DNA from 2 places in the Paenibacillus sp. P32E genome. Region 2 is predicted to be linked to the other one. Evidence: riboswitches for the same ligand, from Rfam matches in the RefSeq annotation. Region 2 holds a riboswitch; the other holds the start of a gene.

Region 1 (10,625 bases), on a different contig from region 2:
CTTCTTCAATCTTTTACCTTTGCACACATGGCAAGGCTTGGCACTCATGAAGCCTTCAATGAACTCACGAATGCCATCGGAAGACGTCTCCCGGTATCGCCGCTCCAGATTGGGAATAATCCCTTCGAAGACGACAAGCGTGTCCTTCCGCTGGCCAAAGTCATTCTCATAACGGAAGCGGATCTTCTCGCTCCCCCTTCCGTTCAGCAGCTTCTGCATATGTTCTGGTGACAGACTGTTTACCGGCACATTTTGCGGGATGTTGAAATGCTCGCAAACCGACATCAGAAATTGCGGGTAGTAGTTCGATGTGTTGCCGGTCCAGGCCAAAAAGGCGCCTTCTTCAATGCTCTTCTCTTGATCAGGAATTAGAAGATCCGGGTCGACAACCATCTTCACACCAAGCCCATCACATTCCGGGCAAGCCCCGAAGGGGCTGTTGAAAGAGAACATCCGCGGCGCTAGTTCCTCGATACTGAACCCGCAGATCGGACAGGCAAAGTTCGAGCTGAACAACAACTCCTCCTGGCCAATGATATCAACCAGAATTTGCCCGCCGGACAGTTTCAGCGCGGTCTCCAGCGAATCCGTCAGCCGGGTCTGTACATCATCCTTAATGACGACACGGTCCACCACGACCTCAATCGTATGCTTCTTATTCTTCTCCAGCACGATATCCTCAGTAACCTCACGCAGTTCACCGTTCACGCGCACACGGACAAAGCCCTGCTTCGAGATGTCGCTGAACAGTCCCTTATGTTCACCTTTGCGCCCTGAGATTACCGGTGCCAGAATCTGCAGCCGGGTCTTCTCGGGATACTGCATAATCCGGTCTACCATCTGTTCCACGGTCTGGGAAGTAATTTCGATGCCATGATCCGGACAATGCGGATGTCCTACCCGGGCAAACAGCAGCCGGAGATAGTCATAAATCTCCGTAACTGTACCTACAGTAGAACGCGGGTTGCGGCTTGTTGTCTTCTGGTCAATGGAAATCGCCGGGGATAACCCGTCAATAGAATCAACATCCGGCTTCTCCATCTGACCAAGGAACTGTCGTGCATACGCTGACAGGGATTCCACATAACGGCGCTGTCCTTCAGCGTAGATTGTATCGAATGCAAGCGACGATTTGCCGGAGCCGCTAAGTCCCGTCAGCACGACGAAGCGGTCACGCGGAATCGTTACGTCAATGTTCTTGAGATTGTGCGCTCGGGCACCCTTAATTACAATATTTTCATTCGCCAACGGTATAACCTCCTAGATATCAAGCCTATTACAAAGCTATATCAAAATATTTTCGATCCCTCCCAAACCCTCCCTTAGCCAAGGGAGGGCCCCAAGGGTTGCACCCTCTGGACACCCGCAATGCTGCTGGCGAAGGAGTGAGGGCGGATGGGCTTAGTTGATGTGGACTGAAGAGCGCTTGTCCCTAACGGGACCGCTGGACTGTTGGCGCTTCAGGGACAACTGCTGTCCCTTCGGGATACGCAGACTGCGAACTGCAGGCTGTCCCTTCGGGATACGCAGACTGCGAACTGCGGGCTGTCCCTTCGGGATACGCAGACTGCGAACTGCGGGCTGTCCCTTCGGGATGCGCAGACTGCGAACTGCGGGCTGTCCCTTCGGGATGCGCAGACTGCGAACTGCAGGCTGTCCCTTCGGGATGCGCAGACTGCGAACTGCGGGCTGTCCCTTCGGGATACGCAAGGGCCTAGAGCAATTTATCCAAAAGGAACGGCCATATGCAGCGCCGTTCCTGTACTTTACTGTGCAAAACAAGTTTGCATAAGTCACTACCTCACTCTGCCCGAAGCTCCAGCAGAGCGTCGCGCAGCTCTGCGGCACGCTCAAATTGCAGGTTCTTGGCGGCATCCTTCATCTCGGCCTCCAGACGCTGAATCAGACTTTGGCGATCCTTCTTGCTCATCTTGCCGCCCACGCCGGTGAGATACTCGGCCTTGGACTCAGCAACCTTAGTGGCCTCGATAATTTCGCGCACTTTCTTGTTGATCGTTGTGGGTGTGATTCCATGCTTTTCGTTGTAGGCAATCTGCGTTTCCCGGCGGCGCTGGGTTTCGAACATAGCCTTTTCCATCGAGTCTGTGATACGGTCACCGTACATGATTACACGGCCATTGGAGTTACGGGCCGCACGGCCGATGGTCTGAATGAGTGAACGCTCGGAACGCAGGAAACCCTCCTTGTCGGCATCAAGAATCGCGACGAGGGATACCTCCGGCAAATCCAGGCCTTCCCGCAATAGATTGATCCCCACGAGAACATGGAAGGCGCCTAACCGGAGATCACGCAGAATCGCCATACGCTCCAGCGTCTTAATGTCAGAGTGCATGTAGCGGACCTTGATGCCGATTTCCTTGAAATAATCAGTCAGGTCCTCGGACATTTTCTTGGTCAGAGTCGTAACCAGTACACGCTCGTCACGTTCCACCCGGTCACGGATTTCGCTGATCAGATCATCAATCTGCCCCTCTGTCGGACGAACCTCGATAATCGGGTCCAAAAGACCCGTAGGCCGGATAATCTGCTGAATCATCGTCTCGCAATGTTCAATTTCATAAGGGCCTGGTGTGGCGGATACATATACAATCTGATTCACCTTGTCTTCGAATTCTTCGAACTGCAGCGGCCGGTTGTCCAGCGCGGATGGCAGGCGAAAGCCATGCTCCACGAGAACTGTCTTGCGCGCGCGGTCACCGTTGTACATCGCCCGAATCTGCGGCAATGTCGCATGGGACTCGTCGATTACAATCAGCATATCGTCAGGAAAATAATCCATAAGTGTATAAGGGGTTGCTCCCGGCTCACGGAAGGTGAGCGGTCCGGAATAGTTCTCGATCCCGGAACAGAAGCCGACTTCCTTCATCATCTCGATATCGTAACGGGTCCTCTGCTCCAGACGCTGGGCCTCCAGCAGTTTACCTGCATCCCGGAGCACAGCCAGCCGTTCTTCCAGCTCACGCTCAATATTGACCAGAGCCACACGCATGGTTTCTTCCTGGGTGACAAAGTGGGATGCCGGGAAAATAGCCACATGGTCGCGTTCTCCGATTAATTCTCCGGTCAACACATCAATTTCAGTAATCCGTTCCACCTCATCGCCGAACAGTTCTACACGGATGGCATGCTCACCCTGTGAGGCCGGGAAGATCTCCACCACATCACCGCGCACGCGAAAAGTGCCCCGCACAAAGTTAATGTCGTTGCGTTGGTACTGGATATCCACAAGCCGGCTCAGAATCTGATTCCGCGGCTTCTCCATACCCACACGCAGCGACAGCAGCAGGCTTCCGTATTCCTGAGGGGAACCGAGGCCGTAAATACAGGAAACACTGGCCACAATAATGACGTCACGCCGTTCGAACAAAGAACTGGTCGCAGAGTGGCGCAGCTTATCAATTTCTTCATTTATGCTGGAATCTTTCTCGATATAGGTGTCGGAGGAGGGAATGTACGCCTCTGGCTGGTAATAATCGTAGTAACTGACGAAGTAGTCGACCGAATTACTTGGAAAAAACTCCTTGAACTCACTCGCAAGCTGGGCAGCCAGCGTCTTGTTGTGCGCAATAACCAGCGTGGGCCGGTTCAGCTTGGAAATCATTTGTGCGATGGTAAAGGTCTTCCCTGTACCGGTCGCTCCCAGCAGCGTCTGGTGCTTCTTGCCCTGCCGGATGCCGTCCACTAACTCTTGTATGGCATGAGGCTGATCGCCCTGGGGTGTGTACTCGGACTCCAACTGAAAAGTCTGCGTACTGACGACAATATCATTCATTTGCCCGTCTCCCCTCTATCGTCTAAAATATATGAATATATTATAATTGTGGCCCTGATGATTCTCTCTCCATACGATCTGAAATATATGGAAGATAAGAATACTTGTTCCCGTTTATTATACAGTGTTGCCCAGATTCATGCAAACCATAATATATAGAAATTTAAGGAGCTTGAACTCATGGATATTACTTCAATTATTGGCTTGCTGGCTGGTCTAGCAGCACTCATCGGCGGCTTTTTCTGGGAAGGCGGAAGCCTGTCCGGCCTGCTGCAGTTAAATGCTGCACTCATTGTATTCGGAGGCACGCTTGCCGCCGTGCTGATCAGCTTCCCGGCCTCCAGACTGCGCTGCGTCCCAGCGGCTGTGCGGGTAGCTTTTGGCAAACATGCGGACACCATGGAACAACAGGCAGAAGAACTGATCTCCATGGCTACAATCACAAGACGCGGCGGTGTGCTGGCCCTGGAGAAAAGAGCCGAAGAGCATCCCGACCCCTTTACCAGTGAAGGACTCATGCTCATTGTTGACGGAACAGACCCCGAGCAGGTCCGGCAGATTCTGGAACTGGAGATGGATGCTAAAGAGCTCAAATACGAAGGCTATGCCAAAATCTTTGAAGCCGCAGGCGGCTATGCGCCCACCATGGGCATCATCGGTACGGTTATGGGTCTGATCCGCGTGCTCAGCAGTCTAACCGATCCTTCTAACTTGGGAGCTTCCATCGCAGTTGCTTTTACAGCGACGCTATACGGTGTGGCCAGCGCTAATCTAATATTTTTACCCATTGCCTCCAAGATCAAATCCCGCAGCCAAAGTGAGCTGGGTACTATGGAAATGCTTATGGTAGGCATTCTTGCCCTGCAGAACGGGGATCATCCCCAGCTTGTGCGTAAAAAGCTCCGTTCCTTCTTGAACCGTTCCGCCAAGGAACACGGCAGCGATATTACCAGAGGTCCCTCATGAGACAGAGAAACCGCAGAAAGCCTCGCACAGATGGACGGGAGAACCGCGACCGGTGGATGATCACCTACGCGGATCTGATTACACTGCTGCTTATTTTCTTCGTGATTTTGTTTGCCATGAGCAGTTTGGATACACATAAATTCAACATCGTCACGAGCTCTTTATCGGACACTTTTAAAAGTGGAAATCCGGTATTAGATGGTGGAAATGGTGTTCTGGAGGGTCAAAAAAGGCTACAATCCGCAGGAACGGGGAATGGGAAGAACGGGGGGAACGGAGACAGCGCGGATACAGGCCAGGAGCAAAAGAATGCGGCTACCGGCCCGACGGCCAGTCCGCCCCCTGCCGACCCGGAGCCTTCGGCGCGTGAGCAGGCCTTCCGCGAGCAAGAAGCCAAACTGGCTGCGCTCATGGGCGTCATCACCCAGTATGTCCAAGACAACCATCTGGGTGACCAGATTTTTGTGGCGGATAAACCGCAAGGTATTGCCATTACACTCAGTGACCGTTACCTGTTCGATGTAGGCAGAGCCGAGCTCAAAGCGCCCGCCCTCCCTGCGCTGCGTCAGCTGTCAGGACTATTCCGCGGCATTGGAGCAACAATCAGTATCGAAGGCCATACTGATAATATGCCGGTGTCTGCTGGTTCCCGTTATAACGATAACTGGGAATTATCCGGCGCCCGTGCCCTCTCGGTGCTGCGCTTCTTTTTGGATAAAGAGGGATTGAACCCGGATACGTTTCAATATGCCGGATATGCAGATACCCGTCCTGCTGTGAGCAATTCTACTCCAGAAGGACGGCAGAAAAACCGGCGCGTGGAGATTACGGTACTTCGGCAGCTCCAGGAAAAGGAGTAGCCTTAATAAGGCCTGCCATACGGCCGCGTACACGTTAACATTTCGCCCTGCTGTGCATAGTGTTCGCGGGTAATGCGGTCGCTCTACATCCTGTGTTTTGGAACATCGCACCGCAGTTGTCTCCCGGGCTATTCGAATTCCCTAATTAAAGACGGATTCCAATGTATAAGTACACATTAAAAATCACAAAAAAGACAGACCTCACACATTAGTAACACGAAATGCGATGTGAAGGCCTGTCTTTATTTTATATGCAGAAAACTAGTGTCCGTAGGTTATTCTATTCTTCAATCAACTTGCCATAAGCCGCTGCATCCAGCAGTCCAGACGCGACTTCGGCAAACTCCCCGGTGATTTCCAGTTCAAAAATCCATCCGCCGCTGTATGGCTGATCGTTAATCAGCTCCGGGCTGGCTTCGAGTGCATCGTTGATTTTGGTCACTGTTCCCGATACCGGAGAATAGAGCTCAGATACCGTCTTGACGGATTCGATGCTGCCTACACTGTCGCCAGCCGAGAGGGCCGCACCCACTTCAGGAAACTCCACGAATACGATATCGCCAAGCAGATGCTGGGCATGGTCCGTAATTCCGACACGTACTGTGCGCCCTTCACCCTGCTGCGCCCATTCATGCTCTTCGCTGTACAACAGGTTGTCTAGCACTTCACTCATTCTTAAGCCGCCTCTTTTCCAAATTTGGAGTTATAAAATTAGTTATAGACTAAGTTATTGCGCCGCTCAATGTCAATATAACTGACAGGAAAATAAAATTTGTCATCTTTTTGACGTTTTTTTGTTGACATCGGAGTTGTATACCCGCTTTAATGGAGTCAGTAGAAAACAATACGGTTTGCGAATGATGGCATAGGGAGAGACTGTCTCTGAGAAGACAGCGCCGAAGGAGTAAGCCCGGGAGGGTGAATCTCTCAGGCAAAAGGACCTTTGCCGGACGCATCTCTGGAGAGCTATCTGAAACCTGCCCGGCAGGGATTCGGATCACCAACGGGGAAACCTGCGCGCTGGTCAGCAGGGTAACTCTCAGGTACAAGGGACAGAGCGAAAGGCTTATATGCGGGTTGTGCATATTTGTCTTTTGCCTGTCCTTTTTCGCATGTAATCAGACAAGGGAGTGAGCCGATGGATGCTTTGAAAAGAACACCTTTTTACGACCTCTACTCCGCCTACGCGGAGTCCAGATGTATTGATTTCGGCGGCTGGGAGCTGCCGGTGCAATTCACGGGAATCGTGAAGGAGCATGAGGCTGTACGCCGGCAGGCCGGACTGTTCGATGTATCGCATATGGGCGAATTCATGGTCAGCGGCAACGGCTCGGAAGCCTTTCTGCAGCGGATGACCACCAATGATGTCAGCCGTCTTCAGGATGGCGGTGCGCAGTACACCCTGATGCTCTACCCAAGCGGTGGGGTAGTCGATGATCTTCTGGTCTACCGACTGGCCGAAGAGCGTTACATGCTGGTCGTCAATGCCTCCAATATCGACAAGGACTTCCAGTGGCTGCAGGAGCATCTCACAGATGAATTCAGCGGTGTGACGCTGAACAATGTCTCCGATGAGACGCTGCTGCTCGCACTGCAAGGCCCTCTGGCTGAGACGATTCTGGCCGAAGTTACCTCAGCTCCCCTTGCGGAGCTTGCACCGTTCCATTTCATCGAGCGCGCTGTAGTCTGCGGCGTAGAGGTTCTGCTCTCCCGGACCGGATATACCGGTGAGGACGGTTTTGAACTGTACGCGCCACTGGATACGGCAGCTGTGCTGTGGAACGGCCTGCTTGCGGCAGGCGCTCCGCACGGTCTGACTCCCGCCGGACTCGGCGCGCGCGATACGCTTCGTTTCGAAGCGAAGCTGCCGCTGTACGGCCAGGAGCTGTCGGCCGATATTACACCGCTGGAAGCGGGAGTCCAGTTCTTCGTAAAGCTGGACAAAGCCAGCTTCATCGGCAAGGACGCACTGGTGAAGCAGAAGGAAGCCGGACTGCCCCGCCGCCTCGTGGGCCTGGAAATGATTGACCGCGGGATTCCGCGCTCGCATTATCCGGTCTATGCGGATGGTGTGAAGATCGGTGAGGTCACGACAGGCACACAGTCTCCAACGCTAAAACGCAATTTGGGTCTGGCCCTGCTGGACGCCGCCTATTCGGAGCTTGGAACAGAGGTATACGTGGAGATCCGCGGCAAACAGCTTAAAGCAGCCGTGGTCAAAGCGCCATTCTATAAAAAGAGCCAAGGAGTGAAGCCGCAATGAAGCACCGTTATCTGCCGATGACCGAGCAAGACCGCAAGGAGATGATGGAGGCTGTAGGGATTCAGTCCGTGGAGGAGCTGTTCGCCGACATCCCGCAAGCTGTCCGTTATCAGGGAACGATGCCGATGTCAGAAGCACTTGATGAATACGCGCTGCTGCGCCATATGAAGGAGCTGTCCGACAAAAATGCCAGCTTCGACACTCACGCCAGCTTCCTCGGTGCTGGGCTCTATGACCATCATATCCCTGTTGTCATTAACCATGTGATTTCCCGCTCGGAGTTTTATACCGCCTATACCCCTTACCAGCCGGAGATCAGCCAAGGTGAGCTGCAGGCGATCTTCGAATTCCAGTCCTATATCTGCGAGCTGACCGGCATGAAAGTAGCGAATGCCAGTATGTACGACGGCGCGACCGCCTTCTCGGAAGCTGCGGTGCTTGCCGCCGGTGCGACAAAACGCAAAAAGCTGATCGTCTCCCGCACCGTCCATCCCGAAGCACGTCAGGTACTGCGTACCTCAGCGGGTGCATGGGGCCTGGATGTTGTGGAAATTGACTACACAAACGGAGTAACGGATCAGGCCAAGCTAGCCGCCGCAATTGACGGCGACACTGCAGCCGTGCTGGTACAGTCGCCGAACTTCTTCGGCGCCATTGAGGACCTTGGTGCGATGGAGCCGCTGATCCATGCCGTGAAAGGCCTGCTCGTGGTCAGTGCCAATCCGCTGGCGCTAGGCATTCTCGAAACGCCGGGCAAGCTTGGCGCAGACATTGTTGTCGGTGACGCCCAGCCGCTCGGCATTCCCGCTTCACTTGGTGGTCCTACCTGCGGCTTCTTCGCCGTAGCCGAACCCCTCATGCGCCGCATGCCGGGCCGGATCGTCGGACAGACCGTTGACCGTAACGGCAAACGCGGTTTCGTACTGACACTGCAGGCACGCGAGCAGCATATCCGCCGCGAAAAGGCCACTTCCAACATCTGCTCCAACCAGGCGCTGCTCGCACTGTGCGCTTCCGTCTACCTGTCCGTCATGGGCAAAGAAGGCATGCGCGAGGTTGGGGAGCTCAACATCCGCAAGAGCCATTATGCAGCCACCAAGCTGGGCGAATTAACGGGCGCAGCCTCAGCGTTCACGGCACCGTTCTTCAATGAATTTGTTCTGAAACTGCCGGAAGGCTCCAGCGTCAGCGAGATCAATTCCAGGCTATTGAAGGAAGGCTACCTCGGCGGCTATGATCTGGGCCGGGACTATCCTGAATTGAACGGACATATGCTGGTCGCTGTCACCGAGAAAAGAAGCAAAACGGAAATTGACCAATTCAAAGTGGCACTGGAGGGCTGTATATGAAACCGGAACAAAGTCTGATCTTTGAGCTTAGCCGTCCCGGCCGCACGGCCTATTCCCTGCCCGTGTGTGATGTTCCGCAGGAAGAGAGCATCGATGCCCTGATTCCCGCCGGACTGCTGAGAAGCGAGCCGGTAGTCTTGCCGGAAGTATCGGAAGTGGATGTCATCCGCCACTATACCGCCCTGTCCCGCCGCAACTTCGGCGTGGACAACGGCTTTTATCCGCTCGGCTCCTGTACTATGAAATACAATCCGAAGATCAATGAGGACGTCGCCCGCTTCCCGGGACTGGCCAAGATTCACCCTTACCAGCCGGAAGAGAGCATTCAGGGTGCCCTTGAACTGATGCATACTCTGCAAAAGGACCTGGCCGCCCTGACCGGCATGGATGCCGTGTCTCTGCAGCCAGCCGCCGGTGCCCATGGGGAATGGACCGGCCTGATGATGATCCGCGCCTACCATGAGAGCCGCGGCGAGACCCGCTCCAAGGTCATCGTGCCCGATTCCTCGCACGGAACCAATCCGGCCAGCGCCTCTGCAGCCGGCCTGGAAACGATAACGATCCCATCGGGCGATAAGGGGATGGTTGACCTTGAAGCGCTGAAAGCGGCTGTCGGCAGCGATACCGCAGCCCTGATGCTAACCAACCCGAGTACACTCGGATTGTTCGAAACACAAATCATTGAAATCGCTCAGATCGTACACGAAGCGGGCGGCCTGCTCTATTACGACGGAGCGAACTCCAATGCGATTATGGGCATTACCCGCCCCGGCGATATGGGCTTCGACGTCGTGCATTTGAATCTGCACAAGACGATGAGCACCCCGCACGGCGGCGGTGGTCCGGGAGCCGGACCAGTCGGCGTGAAGGCGAAGCTGATTCCGTTCCTGCCACAGCCGACGGTGATCCAAAACGAAGACAGCAGCTACTCGCTGAACTTCGGCGGTCCGGAATCCATCGGACGCGTCAAAGCCTTTTACGGCAACTTCGGCATCCTGGTCCGTGCCTATGCCTATATCCGTACCTACGGGCCGGACGGCCTGCGTGAGGTTTCTGAGAATGCCGTGCTGAACGCCAACTATATGATGCACCGGCTCGCGCCGTATTTTGAAATCCCTTATCCGGGTATCTGCAAGCATGAGTTTGTCATGTCCGGCCGAAACCTTAAGCAGTACGGGGTACGGACACTGGATGTGGCTAAGCGGCTACTCGACTTCGGCTACCACCCGCCAACCGTGTATTTCCCGCTGACGGTAGAGGAATGTATGATGATCGAGCCAACCGAAACCGAAAGCAAGGAAACGCTCGACGGGTTCATCGAGACGATGATCCAAATCGTCAAGGAAGCCCAGGAAACGCCGGAGATCGTAATCAATGCTCCGCATACTACGGAG
Region 2 (10,625 bases):
TTGAAGGGCTCGGGCCGGGACGAATTCCTGGAGCAGCACTGGAACAGCCGTGAGGATCAAAAACGCCTGAAGAGCCAGCTCACCCGGCTGCAATATGAGGTCACTCAGCATAAGGCGATAGAGCCGCCGTATGAGAATGAGTATTGGAACGAATTCCGTGACGGCGTTTATGTGGATGTGATCAGCGGCGACCCGCTGTTTAGCTCGGCGGACAAATTTGATTCCGCCACCGGCTGGCCCAGCTTCACTGGTCCGATTGCCGAAGGGCTGATATGGCGTGAAGCTGACTATAGCGGCGGTGAGGTCCGGACGGCACTGCGCAGCAGGCTGAGCGGAGCCTATCTGGGTCATTTGTTCTTCGATGGGCCGGAGCCGGCGAAGCAGCACTACCGGGTTAACTCTGCCGCGCTCCGGTTCATCCCGAAGGAAGAGCTGGAGGCGAATGGTCTGGAGCGGTATCTGGAGCTGTTAAGATGATCGTAGTAATTAACGCAAGGGTGATTAGTGATAAAAAGAGGGGACGGCTGGAATATGAAGCATCTTTTACTCCAATATATGACCCGGCTGACTTCTTTAAGTAATGAAGAGCAGCAAGCGATTCTGGACGAAATCCTTGTCGAGGAATACAGCAAGGGAACCGTTCTGCTGAGGCAGGGAGAGGTTCCCGGCTATTGCTATTTTGTCCTGAAGGGATGCGTGCGGCAGCATGCAGTTGACGTTATGGGCCGGGACATTACCTCCAACTTCTATACAGAGGAGCAGGCAATCTCCATCTTCAATGCGCATAAGCCGGATAAAACGTCGGAGTACACCCTGACCTGTCTGGAGGACTGTACATTAGTTGTCGGCCCGCTGGACACTGAGAAGGCGATGTACACCAAACATACACAGCTCGAGACTATGACCCGTCAGATGCTTGAACAGAGCTTCGGTCAGATGCAGGAGGAATTCGCCGCTTTTATTGCCTCTTCTCCCGAAGACCGCCTGAAGGCTCTCCTTCACAAAAGACCCGAACTGATCAGCCGTGTCCCCCAGCATCAGCTGGCGAGTTATCTCGGAATAACGCCGGAATCACTGAGCCGGATCAAGAAGCGGATTCACCGCGAACCCGCGGAGCCGGGACTCTGAACAGCAGCCATAGGCCAAGGCCCAGCTCTCCCGCTGTCATCGGCAGCATAAATACCCATTTGACTACTTTTATAAATTCTTCATACTCAGGAACGAGTGTGCTGCTCAGATGGAGCAAGATATAACCTGCCCCAGCCAGCAGCAACAGAACACTAATAATCTTCGGGATATTCCCCGATTGGAAGGCCAGCAGGCCCACTATGAGCAAATGCCCCCCAAACAGAATCAAGCCGACCGACCACACTGCTTCAAAAGCGTGAAGAAAAAGCATCATCTCCGCCTGCAGCTCCTGCGGTGTGAAGCCGATCAGTGCCTGACTCCTGCTGTCTTCTGTAAGAAGCGAGACGACAACCAGGCTGGAGACAGCAACCCCCAATACCGCGGTATAAGACAGGCGCAGCCATGCGCCCAGCAGGGACAGTGCGTGCTGCACAGGTTGCAGAACCGTATATAATGCCCATGCGGCTGCAATGTCGCAGGCTAATATCAGCACCCATCCCAGAATTTCAGCCCTGAATAGCAGGGGAGAAGCTTGAAGGTTGCCGAAGGTAGCGGCTGGATCTCCCTCCACCACAAGACTTCCATGAACATATCCATACGAAAATGCGGCGGCCACCGCCATCACAAGTAGTGAAATTCCCCCAGTTCGTGCCACTGCTGCAGTCATTAACACAACCCCCTCTAATTGATTCTGGTTCCATTGTACAAAGAGGGTAAGGAGGGGGCATTAACTTAAGTCAAGGGAGTTCAGATGAGGGATGCAAAAGCGCCGGGTATCGAAGTCAAGCCGGGATAACGCAAGGTTGGTGAAACCGTACCACAAGCAAAGGTGAAATTGTAGGCCATGCAGAATATTTGAAAGAGGGTATCAAAGTTACAAAGCGTTGTGGAAAAGTTCTATGTCATGGAGGGTTAAATATGAACAGTTTTCAAAAAGAAACGGTAAAGATTAAACATCATGGGAGAGAAGTTTTTGGTGTCTCTTACATGCCTAATAAGAAAAAGTGTCCCGTTGTGATCTTCAGCCATGGTTTTAATGGAAAAAATGAAGACTTCGCTATGAATAGTGACTATTTAGCAAAGAATGGTGTGGGCGCCTATTGTTTCGACTTTTGTGGAGGCTCCGTAAACTCAAAGAGTGACCTTAGGACCAATGAAATGTCTATATTTACAGAAAAGGAAGATCTATGCGCTGTCGTTGAGAACATAAAAACTTGGGAGAATGTTGATCCTGATAATATCTTTTTATTTGGAGGAAGCCAGGGAGGATTAGTATCTGCATTAGTAGCTGATGAGTATATAAAAGATATTAAAGGACTCTTATTACTATTTCCAGCGCTGTGTATTGTAGCTGACTGGAATAAAAAGTTTCCAACAATGGAGAGCATTCCTGATGCATATGAGCTATGGGAAGTTCAATTGGGGAGAGTGTTTTTTGAATCCATTCATGAATATGATGTATTTGACCATATTGGCCAATTCGATAAAAATGTTTTGATTTTTCATGGGGATCAGGATGATATTGTGTCACTTGAATATGGGAAGAAGGCATCATTGATATACCCTCATGCTAGAATTGAAGTATTTCCTGGAGAAGGTCACGGTTTTTCAGAAGCTGGTAATCAAAGAGTTGCTGAGATGACGTATGAATTTATAAAAGCAAATATCTAATCTCTAAATGAAATAGATATCCCGGGTCTCTGTCTAGGTCTGGGCCGCCTTTCCTGAACGATCTTACCGCGTGTAAGACAAGCGTAATTCATAGTCTGCAAACGCTCTCATTAGTTAGAGGCGCTTATGAGCGTATCATGGTTTGGCAACTCAAGTCTGGAGGGGTTTACTTATGCAAAATCGAATTCATACGCCCGGTCCTGTGCTTGGCAGCGACGGCGTTTTGCTGCAGCGCGGTTACTCGACCCAAGCCGTGCTTACCTTCAATCGGGACGCAATCAAGGCACCACCCTGGCGAGTGAAGGAATGGGACTTCTATCAAGTGTCGAACGATCAGTATGGCTTGCAGATGACGATAGGGCATGTCTCCTACGCCGGCGATGTATCCGTGAAGCTCTTCGAGTTTGAGACCGGTAAACGGTACGATATATCGAACATGCTTATATTGCCATTCGGGCGTTTGAATATGCCGGCAACGGCCGAGCAAGGCGATCTGACGTATCAGAAAAAAGGCTTCCTCATGCAGTTTCAAGTGGTGGACGGAGAGCGCCGGCTTATTTGCAAGTCCGCTGGCAACGGCAAGCAGTTACCGATCGACATCGATATTCGGCTAATCCAGCCTGATTCTACCTCGATTGTGATGGCAACGCCATTTGATGAGGATAGTCGTTTTTTCTATTACAATCATAAAATCAATTGTATGCCTGCTAACGGTTTTGCCCGAATAGGGGAGCAGGAATATCGCTTCGAAGCCGATACCGCTTTCGGGCTTCTCGATTGGGGCCGGGGGGTATGGCCGTTCAGCCACGAGTGGTTCTGGGGAAGCGGCAGCGGTTATGCCTTCGGCAAACGGTTCGGCTTTAACATCGGCTATGGCTTCGGTAACACATCTGCCGCCACGGAGAACATCTTGTTCTATGACGGCGAAGCGCATAAGATCGGCCAAGTTCACTTTGATCTGCAAGGAGGCGGTGGTTACATGGCCAGGAAAACCTTCATCAGCGAAGATGGGCGATTCGAAATGGAGTTCAAGCCGATCTATGATCGGTACACGGAAATGAAACTGAAAATTGTCGATACGCATTGCCACCAGATTTTCGGGAAGTTTAACGGGAAGGCCGTTTTAGACGACGGTACGGTGATCGAGGTTAAGGATCTCGTGGCCTTTGCGGAACATGCGGTCAACCGGTGGTAAAGGGACTTAACGCAATCGGCTTGCGCAGCTTCATATTCCCAGGTTATATATCGGCTTCGGCCATTTGATCCGCAACGTAGCTAGATTGAGAAGTGAGAGGCTAAAGATCTGTTTTTTAGGAGGGATTTACAGTAAGGATATTGATTGTTATATTCTCAGCGTTATAAATATTAACTATATTTTCCACTGGAAGGGGGAGCAAAGAATACGGTGTCCGTTTATACAATCGCGATATTGCGGCTTTTGCTTCGCCGAAAGGCACGCTTGATTGCATCTCGGCATTTAGCTATACCGATTTCCGTGTGGACCTTGAGAAAATGTAATTGCCAACGCTTATTCTCATGGTGACGCCGATGCGATCGTTCCTGTCGAGATCAGTAGCCGCACTTGATTATTAAACAAGAAAAGTATAGTATGAGTCTATACCATTGGTTTAAATGTTTAAACATTTAGACTCTATAAACGGGGAGGCACCAGCATGGGAAAGCAGGCATTGCAGATTTTTCGCGAAAGCCTTCCAATTCTTCAAGTATTAAGTGATCCGCACCGTCAGGATATTCTGCTCCATCTATCGGAGGATGGCAGGATGACGGTCAATGAAATTACCGGGAAGTTGTCCTTGTCACGGCCGGCAGTTTCCCATCATCTGAAATTGCTCAAAAATGCGGGAGTCATCAAAGTCGAGCAAGTGGGGACCCAGCGATATTATGAGTTGTCCATGCAGGAATCGGTGGACCTGTTAAGAAGGCTTCTAGTTGCCTTAGAGCGGGATTGTCTCTAGACCTATTTCATAGAAAGAGGAGCAGGAAATATGAAGCAGTGGAACTCAGAGCAGGTCAATGAAATCCTGCAGGAGCATCGCCAGAAATTCCATAGCGGTTATACACGAAGCGTGGAGTTTCGTCTGGAGCAGCTGGGGAAGCTGTCGGATGCGATCAAACGGAACGAGCAGCTGTTACTGGCGGCGTTGTATCAGGACCTGCACAAAAGTGAATTTGAGGCTTATTCGACAGAGATTGGTTATACGCTGGACAGCATCCGCTACATGAGCAAGCATTTGAAGCGGTGGATGAAGCCGCAAAGGGTAAGAACACCCTTCTATCTTGCTGTATCTAAGAGTTACCAGTATAGAGAGCCCTACGGAACTGTTCTTATCATCGGACCCTATAATTATCCGTTCCAGCTGCTGATTGAACCGCTGATCGGAGCCATTGCGGCAGGGAACAGCGCGGTCTTAAAACCCTCCGAGAATACTCCTGCAGTTACTGCTGCCGTTAAGAAACTGATCAGTGAAACTTTTGATGAGACGTATATTAGGGTGATTGAAGGGGAGAAGGAGACCACCTCGGCGCTGATTCACGCTCCCTTTGACTACATCTTTTTTACAGGAAGCGTACCGGTCGGCAAGATCGTCATGAAAGCTGCTGCAGATCACCTTGTGCCCGTTACGCTTGAGCTTGGGGGCAAAAGTCCGGCTATCGTTGAGCGGACTGCAAACCTCGACGTTGCGGCCAAACGGATTATTTGGGGGAAGATGATGAACGCGGGACAGACATGCATTGCCCCGGACTATGTACTTGCCCATGAAGAGATTCGGGAGGAATTGATTGTCCGGATGAAGACGGTGGTGGCAGGCTTCTTCGGACCGGACGCCAGAGTAAGTCCGGATTATGGCCGAATCGTCAATGAACGCCAATTTGACCGCTTGGCCGCAATTCTGGAAGCGGAGCCGAATAGCGTGCTGTCGGGCGGGAGAACAATCAGAGATGAGCTCTACATCGAGCCAACGCTGCTTGCCGCAACCTCTTGGTCGGACCCTGCGATGCAGGATGAACTCTTTGGGCCGATTTTGCCCATTATGGGCTTCCGTCAAGTGGAGGAGGCGATTGAAATGGTGAACGCCCGTCCCAAACCGTTGGCACTGTACTTGTTCACCGAACAACGGCAGGTGGAGGAGAAAGTACTCTCACGCGTCTCCTTCGGCGGTGGGTGTGTGAATGATACGATCAGCCATGTTGCCAATCACCACCTGCCATTTGGGGGAGTAGGAAACGCCGGGATCGGTGCATATCACGGGAAATACAGCTTCGAGCTGTTCTCCCATACCAAAAGCGTATTGACCAAGAGCACAAAGCTGGATATCCCTTTCTTATTTCCGCCTTATGGCGACAAGGTCAAGTGGGTCAGAAAGATTATGCGTTAATACATGAGGAACCACGATAAGGGGGAGAAAAAGATGAATAATGTGCAATTTGCATCACTGGATGATGTGAAGAAAGAACTGCTGATCATGGTGGGGTATGACGTTATCCCAACCAAACAATGGCCGCTCTATGAGATTCTTGCCCATTGCGCCCAGACCATCGAATATTCTATGACAGGTTATCCGCAGCTGAAGCCCAGGATTGTGAGAAAAACCATCGGCCGCATCGTGATCCGGAAATTTTTGAAGCAGGGCCATATGAAGCATGATTTAACGGCACATGTACCAGGTGCGGCGAAGCTTGAAAAGCAGGGAACTGTCAAAGAGGGAATCGGACTTCTGCTCAGGGCAATTGATGCATTTCAAGCCTACGAGGGGAAGTTAGCTCCCCACCTGATCTTCGGAGATCTAAGCAAGGAGGAGTATGACCGGTATTTCACCATGCACGTTACGGATCATTTCTCCGAGGTGCAGTTCGCAAGCTAAGCTAATGACTAGGAGGCAATCACCTGACAGAGGAGCAGCGATGTAATAAGCTTGTTTATATTAAAGAGATTGCCGAAGAGATATGGAAGTAATTGGCTTGAGACTTTTATCACTGATCTGATACTCCCATTGCAAGTAATATGTTAGAATATCAGAAACGCATGGTACATTAACTTCATAATTCGCAAGCTATGATTGCTATGGATCACACTATAGCAGGAGCAGCTTCTGGAGAGACCACGGGAATTCCGTGGCGCCGAAGGGTTCACAATCTCAGGCAAAAGGACAGAAGAGTACGGAATGTATTTGTCATGCTGACAGCAGCAGGACAGGTATTTTTTCATATTCTTATAACCCGGGAGATTGGATGACATCCAGTCTCTTTTTTTATTGGCATCAATGTATTGTATTCATAAGGGGGAACTAGGAATGGCGCAAACAGAATTAAAAAGAGAGCTGGCCAACCGGCATGTTCAACTGATTGCCATCGGAGGCACTATTGGTACAGGATTATTCCTGGGATCGGGCAAGGCGATTCAGCAGGCGGGGCCCTCCATCATGATTACCTATCTAATCGTGGGCATCGCTGTGTTTTTCGTGATGAGAGCGCTGGGAGAGCTTCTGTTGTCTAACGCGGGATACCAGTCATTTACAGATATTGCCGAAGACTATCTTGGCCCCCGGGTGGCATTCATCACGGGTTGGACCTATTGGTTCTGCTGGGTCATGACGGCTATGGCTGATGTGATTGCAGTAGGCGTATATGTGCAGTATTGGTTTAATATTCCGCATTGGGTGCCTGCTGTCGTCTGCCTGATCATTTTGTTAGGACTTAATTTACTGACTGTCAAAAACTTCGGTGAACTTGAATTCTGGTTTGCTCTAATCAAAGTCATCACGATTCTTGCTTTAATCGGCATAGGTGTCATCTTCCTGATTATGGGGCTCAAAACGGATGCAGGATCGGTAACGGTCCGGAATCTTTGGGAACACGGAGGCGTGTTTCCGAACGGTGTAAAAGGCTTTTTATTTTCCTTCCAAATGGTTGTATTTGCTTATGTTGGTGTGGAATTAGTGGGGGTATCGGCAGCGGAAACAGCAGATCCGGAGAAAAACATCCCATCAGCGATCAACAAAATACCTCTGCGGATTCTTTTCTTCTACGTTGGCGCATTGTTCGTCCTGCTATGCATTAATCCATGGACGGAACTCAGTCCGGCAGAAAGTCCTTTTGTGAAAACCTTTAGTCTAGTAGGGATTCCAATCGCCGCAGGGATTATCAATTTCGTCGTATTAACTTCAGCCGCTTCTGCATGCAACAGCGGGATGTTCTCGACAAGCCGGATTCTTTATAATTTGAGCCGGAAGAATCAGGCCTCTGTTCATTTTGCCAAACTGAATAAAAATCATGTACCCGGGAACTCGTTATTCATTTCTACGCTGGTCATATCTGCCGGTGCTCTACTGAGCAAGCTCATTCCGGAGCAGGCCTTTGGAATCGTAACCACCATAAGTGCCATTTGTTTTATCTGGGTGTGGGGTGTTGTTCTCGTATGTCACATCAAATATAAGAAGACCCGGCCAGACTTACATTTGAAATCCAAATTCAAAGCACCGTTAACGCCGGCGGTTAATGTTGTTGTCCTCGCTTTGTTTGCTGCGATACTCATTATAATGCTGATCGCTAGAGAAACACGTCCGGCATTATTGTTTACGCCTCTATGGTTCATTCTGTTATATGTTCTGTATTCGGTGAATAGCAGGAAGAGGGAGCAGAGCAATAAAATAATCAGTGCAAAACCGACAATCCATTAAGTCAAAGCAGCCCTCAATCCCACAATTCGGTGGTTTTGGGGGCTGCTTTGATTTATTATGGGGAACAGATAACCATTAACGGAGGTCCTTACATGTCTAAAACAATCGCAGACAAATTAAACTTACACAAATTCAAAAAGGTTGCCATATTGAACAGGCCCGAAGATGAGGATAGTCTATCGGGGTTAATAGCTTTTGATACTGAGCTGACGGACAACTGTTATGATCTCATTTTTGCTTATGTGCTTAATATGGAAGCGCTGCAGGATCTCATCAATAAAGTGATTGATCTTAACTATTTAGATAAGGGCGGCTATTTGTACGCTGCTTACCCCAAAAAGGGAAATAAGGTCTATTCCACCTATATTCATAGGGACAGCCTGTTTGAAGGGGTGGGAGCGGATGAGGACGGATATATTGGGGCAAGCAGCCTGAAGTTTGCACGTATGGTGGGGCTAAACGACGTGTTTACCGTTGTTGGTTTCAAAGAGGAGACACGGAAGAAGAATGAGGCGTCCTCCAAGCCAAGTCAGCGGGTGGATGATTATACATCTATGGTTCCTGCTGTGGAAAATGACTTGCAGGATAGTCCGGAGGCGCTGAAGTTGTACCAATCGCTTACTCCCGGTTACCGGAAGGACTGGGCCCGTTATGTATATAGTGCCGTACAAGAAGGGACTAGAGCAAAGCGAAGAGCAGAAATGAAGAAGATTCTAGGTGAAGGTTATAAGAGTATCGACATTTACCGGAGAGAAAAGCCGTAAGGAAGGTTTAAAATGATTACCTGAGGATGGCAGGCGGGGAGCAAAGTATAAAAAGACTAACCCTTGATAGAATGGAGGCTTGGTGATGAGCGAGGAACAGAAAGATAAAGCAGCAGGAGAAGTTCTATTTATTTCTCCAATAACAATGGAAGCAAGCAGCGGACTTACGATTCAGGATCTGATCTCTATGATTCAATCTGCTCGGTATTCTAAGGAAAGCGGAGCTTTTGAGACGGGGCACTTTGATGCCAAGACGCTCTTAGACTCATTGAAACGAACCATCTTAAATGCCGAAGCGTTGTATATGGCGTACGATGTCCATACCAATTATCCATACATCGATGGTAATGACCAGGTATGGGTATTCTCTGAGGAAGCATTCTCAGCCAATGCGGCGGATTATTACCTGCAGCAGCTCATTGAGCTGGAAATGAGAAAGATCAGCCGGGAGGAGATCCGCAGGATGCTCGCTGAGCTTCATCTCCTTGGCATCCGCAACCTTCTTATTGATAACGGGCAAAATACGATCGTGATCAGCAGAGACGATCTATTGCCGCCGCCCGATTGGAGCGGAACGCCGGAGATCAATATTCCCGTAAGCAATCCGGAGCTGCAGCATGCGATGCTTTGTTTTTTTCAGGCGATGTATTCCCGGCAGCAGTATGAAGGCAAGAATCAGTTTCTTCAGGCGGCAGAAGCCCGGATGCTGGATGAACTCGTTCAGGCGAAGTTTTTGGTGCCGATGCAGCTTAAGGAAGAAGAGCCGTCACCCCCTGATGAACAGGGCATGAAGACGTTGAAGCAAGGAACGTACCTTCAATTTGCATCCCTTGGCGTGGAGGGGGAAGAACCTTGGCTGCCGGTGTTCACAGATTGGCTTGAGTTTGAAAAAGGTTATGATAAAACGGTATGGGGCGGCAATGTCGCTACCTATGAGGATATTGTGTCCCTATCGGAGAACATGAGCGGAGCCGTCATTAATTTCCGGGGGATCGGTTTCCGGTTGGATGACAAGAATAAGCGGATGATCGCCGAATATAAGAGGTTGTAGAGGCTACAAAAGAGGATGTATTGCTTATCGATAACTATGATCCTCTCTTTGTTGCTGCTTTTGAAGACCAGCCTTCTAATCTAAGTCCGCTCCAAGCAATACGTAACGCTATGCTTTCTGGAATTAAGGATATGTCCACAGATGAGCTGACTACGGTGCGTGAACGTAACGAGCTTATTATGAAGGTCCCGGAGCTGAGGGCTGCGAGTCTAAATAACATGACCCAAATGATGCAGTTGATCATGGAATTAATAGCTAAACGAGTAGGCCGTAACCCGGAAGACTTAGCGGTGCGCACTTTTGCTGGTGCAA

Evidence for each region. A riboswitch is a leader RNA that binds a small molecule or an ion and turns the genes downstream of it on or off. The one in region 2 is predicted to bind glycine.
Region 1: another riboswitch for glycine. It lies ahead of gcvT (glycine cleavage system aminomethyltransferase GcvT); the one in region 2 lies ahead of A3848_RS01335 (amino acid permease).

Annotation. Positions count from the first base shown of each region.
Region 1 is NZ_LVYY01000035.1:46,618-57,242, forward strand. It holds gene uvrA (excinuclease ABC subunit UvrA) at 1-1,248, opposite strand, end outside; gene A3848_RS31910 (hypothetical protein) at 1,402-1,710, opposite strand; gene uvrB (excinuclease ABC subunit UvrB) at 1,802-3,793, opposite strand; gene A3848_RS23125 (flagellar motor protein) at 3,974-4,759, shown strand; gene A3848_RS23130 (flagellar motor protein MotB) at 4,756-5,619, shown strand; gene gcvH (glycine cleavage system protein GcvH) at 5,900-6,292, opposite strand; glycine riboswitch at 6,477-6,572, shown strand; gene gcvT (glycine cleavage system aminomethyltransferase GcvT) at 6,758-7,882, shown strand; gene gcvPA (aminomethyl-transferring glycine dehydrogenase subunit GcvPA) at 7,879-9,231, shown strand; gene gcvPB (aminomethyl-transferring glycine dehydrogenase subunit GcvPB) at 9,228-10,625, shown strand, end outside.
Region 2 is NZ_LVYY01000001.1:355,947-366,571, forward strand. It holds gene msrA (peptide-methionine (S)-S-oxide reductase MsrA) at 1-477, shown strand, start outside; gene A3848_RS01295 (Crp/Fnr family transcriptional regulator) at 532-1,128, shown strand; gene A3848_RS01300 (DUF4386 domain-containing protein) at 1,085-1,795, opposite strand; gene A3848_RS01305 (alpha/beta hydrolase family protein) at 2,047-2,799, shown strand; gene A3848_RS01310 (DUF2804 domain-containing protein) at 2,972-3,994, shown strand; partial or broken gene A3848_RS33365 (alpha/beta hydrolase) at 4,210-4,379, shown strand; gene A3848_RS01320 (ArsR/SmtB family transcription factor) at 4,473-4,775, shown strand; gene A3848_RS01325 (aldehyde dehydrogenase) at 4,806-6,197, shown strand; gene A3848_RS01330 (DUF1569 domain-containing protein) at 6,231-6,683, shown strand; glycine riboswitch at 6,902-6,982, shown strand; gene A3848_RS01335 (amino acid permease) at 7,113-8,498, shown strand; gene A3848_RS01340 (YdeI/OmpD-associated family protein) at 8,591-9,262, shown strand; gene A3848_RS01345 (SseB family protein) at 9,348-10,313, shown strand; gene A3848_RS01350 (acyl-CoA-like ligand-binding transcription factor) at 10,334-10,625, shown strand, end outside.